3 regions of the Limnochorda sp. genome follow, and region 2 is predicted to be linked to each of the others. Evidence: riboswitches for the same ligand, from Rfam matches in the RefSeq annotation. Region 2 holds a riboswitch; each other region holds the start of a gene.
What was found. Region 2 has a riboswitch for S-adenosylmethionine ahead of FWJ67_RS02595 (threonine synthase). Riboswitches for the same ligand answer to the same signal wherever they lie in the genome.

Region 1: linked by a shared signal. The riboswitch ahead of metK (methionine adenosyltransferase) and the one ahead of FWJ67_RS02595 (threonine synthase) in region 2 are both predicted to bind S-adenosylmethionine.
Region 3: linked by a shared signal. The riboswitch ahead of FWJ67_RS01210 (methionine ABC transporter ATP-binding protein) and the one ahead of FWJ67_RS02595 (threonine synthase) in region 2 are both predicted to bind S-adenosylmethionine.

The regions. Positions count from the first base shown of each region.
Region 1 covers NZ_VSCV01000001.1:202,425-206,695, reverse strand. Annotated here, with positions in the region: gene FWJ67_RS01005 (glycoside hydrolase family 13 protein) at 1-643, opposite strand, end outside; gene metK (methionine adenosyltransferase) at 727-1,905, opposite strand; SAM riboswitch class I at 1,996-2,106, opposite strand; gene FWJ67_RS00995 (DUF4931 domain-containing protein) at 2,162-3,286, opposite strand; gene FWJ67_RS00990 (D-2-hydroxyacid dehydrogenase) at 3,332-4,271, opposite strand, start outside.
Region 2 covers NZ_VSCV01000003.1:101,844-106,114, reverse strand. Annotated here, with positions in the region: gene FWJ67_RS02605 (hypothetical protein) at 1-424, opposite strand, end outside; gene FWJ67_RS02600 (alpha/beta fold hydrolase) at 644-1,489, shown strand; SAM riboswitch class I at 1,661-1,774, shown strand; gene FWJ67_RS02595 (threonine synthase) at 1,863-3,164, shown strand; gene FWJ67_RS02590 (ubiquitin-like small modifier protein 1) at 3,152-3,427, shown strand; gene FWJ67_RS02585 (citrate/2-methylcitrate synthase) at 3,467-4,271, opposite strand, start outside.
Region 3 covers NZ_VSCV01000002.1:1,531-5,801, forward strand. Annotated here, with positions in the region: gene FWJ67_RS01200 (MetQ/NlpA family ABC transporter substrate-binding protein) at 73-822, opposite strand; gene FWJ67_RS01205 (methionine ABC transporter permease) at 956-1,609, opposite strand; gene FWJ67_RS01210 (methionine ABC transporter ATP-binding protein) at 1,612-2,673, opposite strand; SAM riboswitch class I at 2,869-2,976, opposite strand; gene FWJ67_RS01215 (2-oxoacid:acceptor oxidoreductase subunit alpha) at 3,233-4,271, shown strand, end outside.

The DNA of each region.
Region 1 (4,271 bases), on a different contig from region 2:
AGCTCCCCAGGCGAGGGTCGACCTGGTAGTAGTCCGTCGTCTCGTAGCCATGATACGCCGAGGAGAGGAAGATAGGGTTCAAATAGAGGATGGTCGCGCCCAGCTCCTCCAGGTGGTCGAGGCGTTCGCGGATCCCCCGCAAGGTCCCCGGATAGCGGCCGCTCTGGCTGGGGAGCTCATCCCAACGGAGCCACCCCTCCCCCGCCGGCGGCCGGGCGGGCCCCCAGAACCGGTCGGGCATCACCTGGTAGATGATCCCGTCCTGCCACCAGTCGGGCACCTGGAACCGGTCCTCGGCGAAGAGGTAGGGCACCTCGAAAGGCCCGTCCTCGGGCGGGTCGGGCGCCAGGCCTCCCTCGCCGTACCAAAGGGTTCCCTCGGGACCCTCCAAGGCGAAGAGGTACCGGTAGCGGGGCGGGTCCAGGGTGAGCTCCGCCTCATAGTAATCGAAGAGCTCGTCCCGCCCCACCCGCGCCATGGGGGCCACCCGGTTGGCGCTGGGCGGGGCGTACCGGTCCCGGTAGACGATCCGGACCCGTTCCACATCCCCCCGGCCCACCCGCACCCGCACCACCAAGGACCGGTTGGGACCGGCGTAGGCCCAGGGAGGCTCGGGACGGTGAAAGACCGCTTCGCGTCGCAGGATGAGGTCACCTCCAGCCCAGCCTGCCTGGCCGGCGCCCGCTCCAGCGCCCGCGCCTCGAACCTGGGCCGGCCGCCGGCCGGTCAGCGGAGCTCGGGCACCAGGTCCAGCCGCTCCCAGGGCAGGTCCAGATCGGGCCGGCCGAAGTGGCCGTACGCCGCGACCTGGCGGTAGATGGGCCGGCGGAGCTGGAGCCGCTCGATGATGGCCGCCGGCCGGAAGTCGAAGACCTGGGCGGCCAGCCGGGCCAGCTCTTCATCGGGCAGCGTGCCCGTGCCAAAGCTGTCCACGCCGATGGCCAGGGGCCGGGCCACGCCGATGGCGTAGGAGATCCACAGCTCCAGGCGCCGGGCCAGACCCGCGGCCACCATGTTCTTGGCCACGTAGCGGGCGGCGTAGGAGGCGGACCGGTCCACCTTGGTGGGGTCTTTGCCCGAGAAGGCGCCGCCGCCGTGCCGGGCCATCCCGCCGTAGGTGTCCACGATGATCTTCCGGCCCGTCAGCCCCGTATCCCCCTGGGGCCCGCCCACCACAAAGCGCCCCGTGGGGTTGACCAGGATCTTGGTCTTCTCATCCATGAGATCGGCCGGGATCACCGCCTGGACCACATGCTCGATGATGTCCTCGGCCAGCTCCTTCTGGGAGATGTCGGGGCTGTGCTGGGCCGAGACGACGATGGTCTCCACCCGGACCGGCCGGTCGTCCTCGTACTCGACGGTCACCTGGGTCTTGCCGTCGGGCCGGAGGTAAGGGAGGGTGCCGTCCTTGCGCACCTGGGCCAGCCGCCGGGCCAGGCTGTGGGCGAGTGCGATGGGGGCGGGCATCAGCTCCTCCGTCTCATCGCACGCGTACCCAAACATCATCCCCTGGTCGCCGGCGCCGATGGCGTCGTAGGGGTCGTGGCTCGCCTGGCGGGCCTCCAGGGAGCGGCCCACGCCCACCGCGATATCGGGCGACTGTTCCTGAATAGAATTGAGAACGGCACAGGTTTCGGCATCGAAACCGTACTTGGCCCGGTCGTAGCCGATGGAGCGGACCGTCTCCCGGGCGATGGTGGGAATATCCACATAGCAGGAGGTGGAGATCTCGCCCATCACCAGCAGGAGCCCGGTGGTCACGCTCACCTCGCAGGCGACGCGCGCCTCGGGATCCTGGGCCAGAATGGCATCGAGGACGGCATCGGAAACCTGGTCGCACAGCTTGTCGGGATGACCCTCCGTCACCGACTCGGAGGTGAAGAATCGACGCCTGCTCTCACCCATGGGGTTCGTCGTTGCCTCCTTGGATGCGCCGTGCTGGCTCGGGGACGAAAAAACCCTCCGTTCCGGCGCCCGGAAAGGAGGCATGGGTCGCCCTCATCTGCCAGGCCAGGTGGTGGCCTGCGGGAGTTGGCACCGGACCGCACAGGCGCGGCTGGTTGCCGGGTTTCATCGGGCCCGTCCCTCCACCACTCTCGATAAGAGCTTCACGGCACAGGTCCACAGATCGCCACCATCCTAGCACGCGCCCCCCAGAGCGTCAACGCGCTGGGGGCGGGGCTGGACGCGCGCCCATGCCTGCCTCCTTGGCCGTCTCCCGGAGCCATGCGGCCGCCTGCTCGGGCGCGACCACGTTGACGTCCACCCCCGCGCCCCACTCGAAGCCGGCCGGCGTGCTCACCCGGGGGCGGAACTCCAGGTGCCAGTGGTACCCCTGCTCCAGCGCCTCCCCTTCCAGGAAGCCCCGCCCCACCCGAGGGGCCGTGTGGAGGACCCAGTTGTAGGCCACGGGACCCAGGAGCCCCTCCACCCGCTCCAGGAGCCAGCCCAGCCAGCGGGCCAGGGCCTCCCGCTCCGCCTCGCTGGACGCCTCGAAGCGGGCGCCGTGCCGCCGGGGCACCAGCCAGACCTCGTAAGGGGAGCCGGAGGCGAAGGGGGCCAGGAGGACCATCGCCTCGTCGGCGGCCACCACCCGGCTGCCGTCCTCCAGCTCCTCTTCCACGATGGTGCAGAGGAGGCACCGGCCCGTCTCCCGGTGGTGCTCCCGGGAACGGACCAGCTCCCGCCGGATGGCCGGGGGCACCCAGGGGAGGGCGACCAGCTGGCCGTGAGGGTGCTCGAGGGACGCCCCCGCTTCCTTCCCCCAGTTCTTGAAGAGGATCACCTGTTCCAGGCGCTTGTCCTGGTAATGGGCGGCCAGCCGCTGCCGGAGGACCGCCAGGATGAGGCGGCGGTCCTCCAAAGAAAGCTGCTGGAAAGGCGTCTGGTGCTCCGGGGTTTCGATGATCACCTCGTGCATGCCGAAGGCGGGCACCCGGGCCCGGCCGCCCCAGCTCAGCGGCTCAGGCCCCACCTCGGAGCGGACCATGGGGTACAGGTTGGGCACCACCCGGACCTGCCAGGGGCCCTCGCCCGGCGGTTCGGCGCCCACGTCGGCGGAACCCTCCAGCCGCTCCAGGTCGGCCGCGCCGGCCCGGAAGGTCTCGGGCGGTGTCTTCTCTTCGTGCCCCGGGCAGAAGGGGCAGGAGCGGCCTGCCGCTTGTGGGGCGCTGGACCGGGTCCAGGCCGCATGGGCCCGGGAGCCCCCATCATGGGGGCGCTGGCTCCGCTCGGCCGCGATCAGCACCCATCGTCCCGTCCATGGATCCTCCCTGAGTTCGGGCACGGACGTCCCTCCTCGCTCCGTCTTCCCCGACGCTCTCCAGTCAGCCTAGTAGCCCCGCTTCTTGTCCACCAGCCGCTCCAGAGGCTCCCCCGCCAGGAAGCGCTCCAGATTCCGGAAGAAGAGATGCACCACCCGCTCCCAGTAGCGGGGGGTCTGGCCCGCGATGTGGGGGGTGATGAGCAGGTTGGGCTGGCCCCAGAGGGGGCTTTCGGGCGGCAAGGGCTCTTGCTCGAAGACGTCCAGGGCCGCCCCGCCGATCCACCCTTCCCGGAGGGCCCGGAGGAGGGCCGCCTCATCCACCAGCTGGCCCCGACCCACGTTGATGAGGAACCGCCCGGGCCCCATCCGCTTCAGCTCCCGCTCGCCGATCAGGTGGTGGGTATCCGAGACGACGGGCACCGCCAGCACCACAAAGGTGGACGCGTCGATGAGCCGGTCCAGATCGTCGGGACCCCACATAGCTTCCACCAGGTCGGGGCAGGGGTTGACCCCCTTCTGCCGCCGCATGGCGAAGACCCTCATCCCCAAGGCTTTACAGCGGGTGGCCAGGGCACGCCCGATCTCACCGAAGCCCACCAGGCCCACCGAGAGGTCGGCCAGCTCCATGGGCATGCGCCGTTGGGCCACCGGCTCCCACCGCCGGGCCTGCTGGCCCGCCACCGCCAGGTCGAAGCCCCGGGCGAAGTAGATGATGGCGCCCAGGGTGTGGTCGGCCACGGCATCGGCCATGCACCCGCGGCTGTTGGTCAGGAGGCAGTCACTTGCCACCAGGTCCGGGTGGAGGAGCTTCTCGATCCCGGCCGAGGGCACGTGGATCCACCGGAGGCGGCGGGCCCGGCGGAACTCCTCGGGCTGGAGCCGGGAGCCGAAGTAGACGTCGGCCTCGGCAATGGCCTCCCGGACCTCGTCGTAACTGCGGGCCAGGGTGATTCGGACCCCCAGCTCCGCCTGACGCTGGCGGAAGAGCTCCTCAGGAAAGGTCCGG
Region 2 (4,271 bases):
CGGCCTCCCGCTGCCAGAGACGGTAGGTGGCCTGGTACCGGCGGGCCTCACCCGGGGCCAGGGGTTCAGGGTCCTCGGGGGGCTCCCCAGGCCCCACCCGCTCCACCACCGGCAGCCCCGATCCGTCAGGCTCCAGGCGCAGCACCTGGAGGCGGACGGCGCCGTCGAGCACGGGCAGGGCAGGCAAGGCCACCGGGGCCTGGCTCTCATTGACCAGGGTGAAGAGGTGGAGGACCTGGACGGCGCTCTCCCCCTGGAGGAGGACCATCATCTCGTCGGCGAGCCGGACGGGAACCTCTTGGGCGCCAGCCGGAACGGGGAAGCGGACCATCAGGCCCGCCAGAAGAGCCGTCGCCAGAAGAGCCATCGTGACCAAGCCATGGGCCCAGCGGCCACCGGGGCGGTGGGGTGGGTTTACTGCCACGGGGAGAGCTCCTTTCCCTCCCAGGGGTGGAAGCCAGAGGGCTGGGCCGCGGCGGCCCAGCGACTGAACTCGCAATCAGATTCATTCTAGCACACCCTGGGCCCCTCAGCCGAAGGGGCCTGCCGGGGGACCGGGCCGTCCTCGAGTGCAGAATTGACCCTCTTGTGCTATGCTTGTCCAAGAAGAGTTCCCTAGACGTCTCGGGGGAGGGAACGGCCTGTGCCTGCACCCCCATCCCAGCCGCTGGGCGCGCCCCGGGTCGTCCACGCGCTGGGTCTGGCCACCGCGTACGTGGATCTGGGCCCGTCGGAGGCGCCCCCGGTGGTCTTCATCCACGGGTACGGGGCCAGCCACCTCAGCTGGCGGGAGAATCTGGTTCCCTTGAGCCGGCGCTACCGGGCCATCGCGCTGGATCTGGCCGGTCATGGGGGCACCGCCAAGCCCCTCGCTTCCTACACCGTCACCTACTACGCGCGCCACGTGGCCGCGTTCTTGGAGGCTCTGGACCTTGAGCAGGTCACCCTGGTGGGCGTCTCCTTGGGCGGCGCCATCGCCGGCACCGTCGCCCTCCGCTGGCCCGAACGGCTGGCCCGGCTGGTCTTGGTGGACGCGGCCGGGGTCGGCCGGAAAAAGCAGTCGTGGGCTTCCCGCCGGCGTTTCGTGCCCGCCCTCTTCTGGCAGGTGTTGGGCCGGCCCCGCCGGCCGGTGATCCGGCGGTTCCTAGAGGAGGCCATCTTCGCGTCGCCGGCACGGGTCACCGAGGAGGCCATCGACGAGACCATCAGCGCCCACCGGCAGAGCCGCCTGGCCGCGCTCTTCACCGGCGTCACCCTCATGTTCCCCGACGCCCACCTCTACCCCCGCCTGCCCCAGATCCAGCTGCCCACCCTGATCGTCTGGGGGTCGGAAGACCGGACCTTCCCGGTGAGCGACGGCTACGACGCGGCCCGCCAGATCCCCGGCGCCCGGTTGGAGGTGCTGGAGGGCGTGGGGCATGTGCCCATGCAGGAGGCGCCAGAAGCCTTCAACGCCCTGCTCGAAGCGTTCCTCCAAGAGCCGGTGTGAGCCCTGCGCTTCCCCAGCGTCCTGCCGCCGGCAACGCCCGGCAGCGTGCGAAGGGCGGCGAGGGCCCCTGGGCGCGAGGAAGGGGCCGCCCGCCGCGGCAGCCCTCTTGACACCTCTCGCGAGCGGCTCTTATAATACCGGCAACACACAACAGCCTTACAACTTTTTGTGCCTGCATCCAGAGTGGCGGAGGGACTGGCCCGATGAAGCCCGGCAACCGGCGGCCGCGAGCCGCGCGGTGCCAATTCCTGCAGGACCTGCGTCAGGGGTCCTGAGAGATGCGGGGTGACGGCGGACCCGTGCTCTCTCATCTCCTGAGAGAGCTTTTTTTGTCCCTCGCCGTGTGGGTGCCGGCACGAAGGAGTGTGCGGCCGTGTCGGTGGCGGGTCTGGTCTGTAGCCTCTGCGGTGAGCGGTTCCCTGTCTCGGCCCAGTACGTCTGCACCGAGTGCTTTGGCCCCCTGGAGGTGGCCTACGACTGGGAGGCGGTCCGCCAGCGCCTCACCTCCGAGCCCTTCCCCTGCCATACCTCCAGCCTCTGGCGCTACCGGGCCCTCCTTCCGGTGAACGAGATCCCCCCCAACGACCTGGGCGCCGGCTTCACCCCCCTCCATCCGGCCGAGCGCCTGGCCAAGGAGATAGGGCTGGAGGAGCTCTGGATCAAGAACGACACCGTCAACCCCTCCTACTCCTTCAAGGATCGGGTGGTCGCCCTGGCCGTGGCCACCGCCCAGCAGATGGGCATCCCCGTGGTCGCCTGCGCCTCCACGGGCAACCTGGCCAGCGCCCTGGCCGCCCACGCGGCCCGGGCGGGGCTCCCAGCCTACCTCTTCGTTCCGGCGGACTTGGAGCCGGAGAAGATTCTGGGCGCCGCCGTCTACGGCCCCCACATCATCGGGGTCAAAGGCACCTACGACGACGTCAACCGGCTCTGCATCCAGATCGCGGACCGGTACGGCTGGGGCTTCGTCAACATCAACCTGCGGCCGTTCTACGCGGAAGGCTCCAAGACCCTGGCCTTTGAGACGGTGGAGCAGCTGGGCTGGGACCTGCCCGACCACGTGGTCGTCCCCGCGGCCGGGGGCTCCCTGGCCACCAAGATCGCCAAGGGCTTCCAGGAGCTCCTGGACTTGGGCCTGGTCTTCGGCGAGCGGCCCCGGGTCTCCATCGCCCAGGCGGCCGGCTGCGCGCCCATCGTCCGGGCCTGGGAGGCGGGGTTGGATCACGTGGAGCCAGTCCGGCCTCAGACCATTGCCCGGTCCCTGGCCATCGGCAACCCCGCGGACGGGGTGCTGGCCCTGAAGACCATCCGGGAGACGGGCGGGGCGGCGGCCGCGGTCACCGACGAGGAGATCATCGAAGGGATCCGGCTCTTGGCCCGCACCGAGGGCATCTTCGCGGAAACCGCAGGCGGCGTGACGGTGGCCGCGCTGCGGAAGCTGGTGGCCCAGGGCCACATCAGGCCCGATGAGCGAACGGTCCTTTACATCACCGGCAACGGCTACAAGACGGTGAGCGCTTTGGAAGGTCAGGCGAGCGCGCCCCCGGTGGTGGAGCCGCGCCTGGCCGACTTCGAACGGTGGTACGCCACCCACTCATCCGCCCAGGCGGTCGAACTTCGCCCGGCGGGGTTTCCCGCCGCGAGCCAAGGAGGAGTGCACCCATGCCCCGAGTGATCATCCCCAGCCTCCTGCAGGCCGTCACCGACGGAGCCCGGGAGGTCACCGCTGAAGGCGAAACGGTGGGCCAAGCCCTGGCCTCCCTCACCCAGCGGTACCCTGCGGCGGAGAGCCGCCTGTTCCAAGAGGATGGAGCCCTCCGGCCCCACGTCAACCTCTTTGTCAACGATGAGGACATCCGTTTTCTGGGGGGCCTCGACACCCCCGTCGGCGAGAACGACGAGATCCTCATCATCCCCGCCATGGCCGGCGGCGCGTGACGCCGCCCCCGGGGCCCGGGCAGAGCCGCCCGGGCCCCGTCACGTCCGCTCAGGCAGCCGGACAAAGGGGCGGGGACCAGGCCCCACATACTGGGCCCGCGGGCGGATCAGCCGGTTGTTGGCCAGCTGCTCCAGCACGTGGGCCCCCCAGCCGGCGACCCGGCTCACCGCGAAGACGGGGGTGAAAAGCGGGGTGGGGATCCCCACCGCCCCGTAGAGGATGGCGGTGAAGAAGTCTGGGTTGGGGTGGAGCCCCTTGGCCTCCCGCACCACCCGCTCCACCTCCAGGGCGATGTCCAGCCACCGCCCCACCTCCGGCCGGTGGCGCAAGGCCAGGAGCTCCTGCCGGAGGAACTCGGCCCGGGGATCGGCCTGCCGGTAGACCCTATGGCCCATGCCCATGATCCGCTCCTTCCGGGCCAGGGCTTGCTGGGTCCACGCGGCCGCCTGGGAGGCCTCCCCGATGGTCTCGAACATCCGCCGGGCCAACTCGTTGGCCCCGCCATGCAGGGGCCCTTTGAGGGCGCCCAGGGCCCCCACCACGCCTGAGTGGATGTCTGAAAGGGTGGCGGCGATCACCCGGCCGGTGAAGGTGGAGGCGTTCAGCTCGTGATCCGCGTGGAGGATGAAGGCGATGTCCAGGAGCCGGACGGACTCCGGCTCGGGCTCCCGCCCCTGGAGCATGAAGAGCAGCTGGGTCGCGGTGGGCCGCCCCGTGGGCCCGAGCCCCCGGAGGGGCGGGATGGGGGGGAGCCCTTGGCCCAGCCGGCCGATGGCGGCCACCAGGGTGGGCATCTGGGCCACCAGGCGCAGCACCGTCCGCCGGAGCGCGTCGGGCTCGGTC
Region 3 (4,271 bases), on a different contig from region 2:
AGGGGTCGGGAGGCCTTTGAAAAGGGAGAGGCCCCGGCGAAGCCGGGGCCCCGAGGGGATGACGGTTCAGGCTCAGAAGGCGGGCACCACCGCGCCTCCGTACCGCTCCAGGAGGAAGTCCCGGACCTGGCTGGAGGTGAGGGCCCGGGCCAGGGCCTGGAGGGCCGGATCGTCCTGCCGGTCGGTGCGGACGGCCAGCACGTTGGCGTAGGGCGAGTCGCTCCCCTCGATGGTGAGGGCGTCGGCCACGGGGTTGAGGCCCGCCTCCAGCGCGTAGTTGGTGTTGATGACGGCCGCGTCCACATCGGGGAGGACCCGAGGCAGCTGGGCCGCCTCCAGCTCCCGGAAGCGGAGGCCCAGGGGGTTCTCCACCACATCGAGGATGGTCGCCGTGATGCCGGCGGCCGGGTCCAGGCGGATCAGACCCGCCGACTGGAGGAGGAGCAGGGCCCGGCCCCCGTTGGTCGGGTCGTTGGGGATGGCGATGGAAGCCCCCTGGGGCAGGTCCTCCAGCCGGGTCCACCGGCCCGAGTAGACGCCCATGGGCTCGATGTGGACCGCGGCGATGTAGGTGAGGTCCAGGCGGTGGTCCTGGGAGAACTGCTCCAGGTAGGGGATGTGCTGGAAGTAGTTGGCGTCCAGATCGCCCGCGGCCAGCGCCAGGTTGGGCTGGACATAATCGGTAAACTCCACGATCTCCAACTGGATCCCTTCCGCGGCCAGCTGGGGCTGGATCACCTGGAGCACCTCAGCGTGGGGCACCGGCGTCGCCCCGACCCGGAGCACCGTCTGGGCCGCGGCGGTCCCGGCCACAAGGGCCATGGCCAGGATCAAGAGCACCCCCAAGAGCCCGGCTCCCCGGAAGATGGCACGGCTTCCCATCGTACGTACGTCGCCTCCTTCGTTGCGCTTTGGGCGCGTCACTCCCGCGTGGGGTTCCCCCAACCCCAAACCTTCACCGCCGGTCCAGCCGCCGGGCCCAGTAGCTGCCCAGGTACTGGATCCCCTGGACCAGCACCACCAACACCGCCACGGTGACCAGCATCACGTCCGTCCGGAACCGCTGGTACCCGTACCGGATGGCCAGGTCGCCCAGCCCGCCGCCCCCCACGGCCCCGGCCATGGCCGAGTAGCCCACCAGGGTGATGGCCGTGATGGTCCCTCCGAGAATGAGGGACGGGACCGCTTCGGGCAGGTAGACCTTCCAGATCACCTGCCAGGGGGTGGCCCCCATGGCGACCGCCGCCTCCACCACGCCCGGATCCACCTCGTTGAGGGAGCTTTCCACCAGCCGGGCCACGTAGGGGATGGCGGCGACGGTCAGCGGGACCATGGCCGCCGTGGTCCCGATGGAGGTTCCCACCAACCAGCGGGTGAAGGGGATGATGGCCACCATCAAAATAATGAACGGAATGGATCGGCCCACGTTGACGATCAGGCCCAGCACGTGGTGGAGGCGGGGCGAGGCGAGGATCCGCCCGGGGGCGGTCGTCACCAAGAGAACCCCCAGTGGCAGCCCGCCCAGCTCAGCCAAGACCGTGGCAACGCCGACCATGAGCAGGGTCTCCTGGAGGGCTTCCCAGGTCAGCTTGAGGACCACGGGCGAGATGATCATCGCTCCTCCACCTCCTCATGCCACTCCTGGATGATCACCCCGACCTCCCGGAGGTAGGTGAGGGCCCGCTCCAGGTCGCCGGGCTTGCCCGTCAACTCCACCAAGAGCACCCCGAAGGGCGTCCCGCCCAACCGGTCGATCTGACCGCTCAGGATGTTGGCCATGACGGGGAACCGCCGGACCAGGTGGGTGATGACCGGCTCCTTGGCCGTCTCGCCGACGAAGTGGAGCTCCACCAGCCGGGCTTCCTGGCCCGGTGGGGGCGGCGTCCGGTCGGGCAGGGGCTGGCGCCGGGGGCCGGACCGGCCCAGCAGGCGGCGGGCCGCCTCCGACTGGGGCCGGACGAGCACCTCGCTGGTGGGCCCTTCCTCCACCACCCGGCCCGCCTCCACCACCGCCACCCGGTCACAGATGGCCCGGACCACCGACATCTGGTGGGTGATGATGAGGATGGTCACCCCCATCTCGTCCCGCACCCGCTTGAGCAGGTCCAAGACCGAGGCGGTGGTCTCGGGATCCAGCGCGGAGGTGGGCTCGTCGCAGAGAAGCAACCGGGGCCGGTTGGCCAAAGCCCGAGCGATGCCCACCCGCTGCTTCTGGCCGCCCGACAGCTCCGAGGGGTAGCTGGCCCACCGGTCGGCCAGCCCCACCCACTCCAGGAGCTCCTGCACCCGCTGGCGGATCTCCGCCCGGGGTCGCCCGGCGATCTCCAGGGGGAGGGCCACATTCCCCGCCACGGTCCGGGAACGGAGGAGGTTGAAGTGCTGGAAGACCATGCCGATGCGTTGGCGCATGCGGCGCAGTTCGGCCCCTTCCAGCGAGGTGAGGTCCACCCCGTCCACCTCCACCCGGCCGGCATCAGGCCGTTCCAGGCGGTTGACACAGCGGACCAGGGTGCTCTTGCCGGCGCCGCTCACCCCGATGACGCCGTAGATCTCGCCGGCGCGCACCTCCAGATCGATGCCCCGCAGGGCCTCGATCCGCCCGTTTTCCGTCTCAAATCCCTTGTGGACACCCTGGAGTCGAACGACGACCCGTCCGGCCCGCGGGGCTGCCACCTGGGGCGTGGCGGGAACCGTTCCCAGGGACCCGTCCGGTGTTACGTAGGCCAGGGGTCTTCCCTCCCGTCGCCGTGCTCCGGCGCTCCCGTGCCAGAAGCGGCTGCCGGCCCCGGGAGCGCCCGCCTCGGGCGACGGGCCGTGAGCTTGAGGAAGAAAAAGGCCTCTTCCCGAGTGAAGAGGCCGCTCCGTCGGCTCTCATCTCTCCGGGAAATCCGGCAGGAATTGGCACCGCACACCCCCGCCAGGGGTGCCGGTTGCCGGGCTTCATCGGGCCTGTCCCTCCGCCACTCTGGATGAAAGCACCTCAAAAGCACTATGCAGTTGTGGCGAGACGGCCGGAGACCGTCACTTGGTGCCAGTCTAGCCGTTCCTTGGCGTGCCGTCAACTCCCTGGCAAAGTGGCAGAGAAGTCTGAGGGCTGGACCGGTGGGTCCGGGGTGATGGGCGGCGGGCCGGTGGCGAGGCGCAGGAGATCTCTGGCCAATCGAGAATAGCTATGAGTAGGTTTCTTCATACAGTGTACACAGAACCAGTGGAAGCCCAGGGAGGAGCGACGGTGAGCGCAAACGTGGTCGATATCGCCTGGCGGGTCGGCGGGCCCCAGGGCAAGGGTGTGGACACGGCCGCCGGCGTCTTTGGGCGCGCCGCGGCCGCGGGAGGCTTCTTCGTCTTCGGACGTCGGGAGTACTACTCCAACATCATGGGCCGGCACAGCTACTTCGACATCCGGGTGGCCACCCACCCGGTGGCGGTTCACCGGAACCCGGTGGACATCCTGGTCACTTTCGAGACGGAGACCCTGGTCCGGCACGCGCTGGCCGTGGCCGCCGGGGGGCTCCTGTTGCACGACGCCGGGGCGGCCGACGTCCCCATTGACCGGATGGTCTTCCTGGATCCCCCGCTCCAGGAGGCTTTGGTCTCCCACCTGGAAGAGGCGGGGCTCCCCCCCACCACCGCCGGGCTCTTGGAGGCGGCTCGCCGACGGGGGGTGACGGTCCTCTCCGTCCCCTACGGCGAGTTGGCCGAGCACCTCACCAGCACCCTGGGCGCCTCCCGGGCCCGGGCCGAGCGGATGATCAACACGGTGGCCGTCGCCCTCTCGGGCGCCTTGCTCCAGTACGATCCGGAGCTGATCAAGAAGGGCGTGGCCCTCACCTTCGGCTCGAGCCCCATGACCGAGCTGAACCAGCAGGCCGTCGACTTGGCCTACGCCTACGCGCGGGAGACCTGGGATCTGGAGGCCCTGCCCCTCCGGCTCGCCCCCCGGGCAGAGCGCCCCGTCCGGCTCTTCCTCTCCGGCACCCAGGCGGTGGCCATGGGGAAGCTGGCGGCCGGCATCGCCTTCCAAAGCTACTACCCCATCAGCCCGGCCACCGATGAGAGCGTCTACCTGGAGCGCCACGCCACCGTCCCCACCGTGGACGGCGGCACCAGCTCGGTCCTGGTCTGGCAAACAGAGGACGAGTTGGCCGCGGTGGCTACCGCCAGCGGGGCCGCCCTGACCGGCGCCCGGAGCGCCACGGCCACCTCCGGCCCGGGCCTCTCCCTCATGACCGAAGGTTTGGGCTGGGCGGGCATCAACGAGGTCCCCTTGG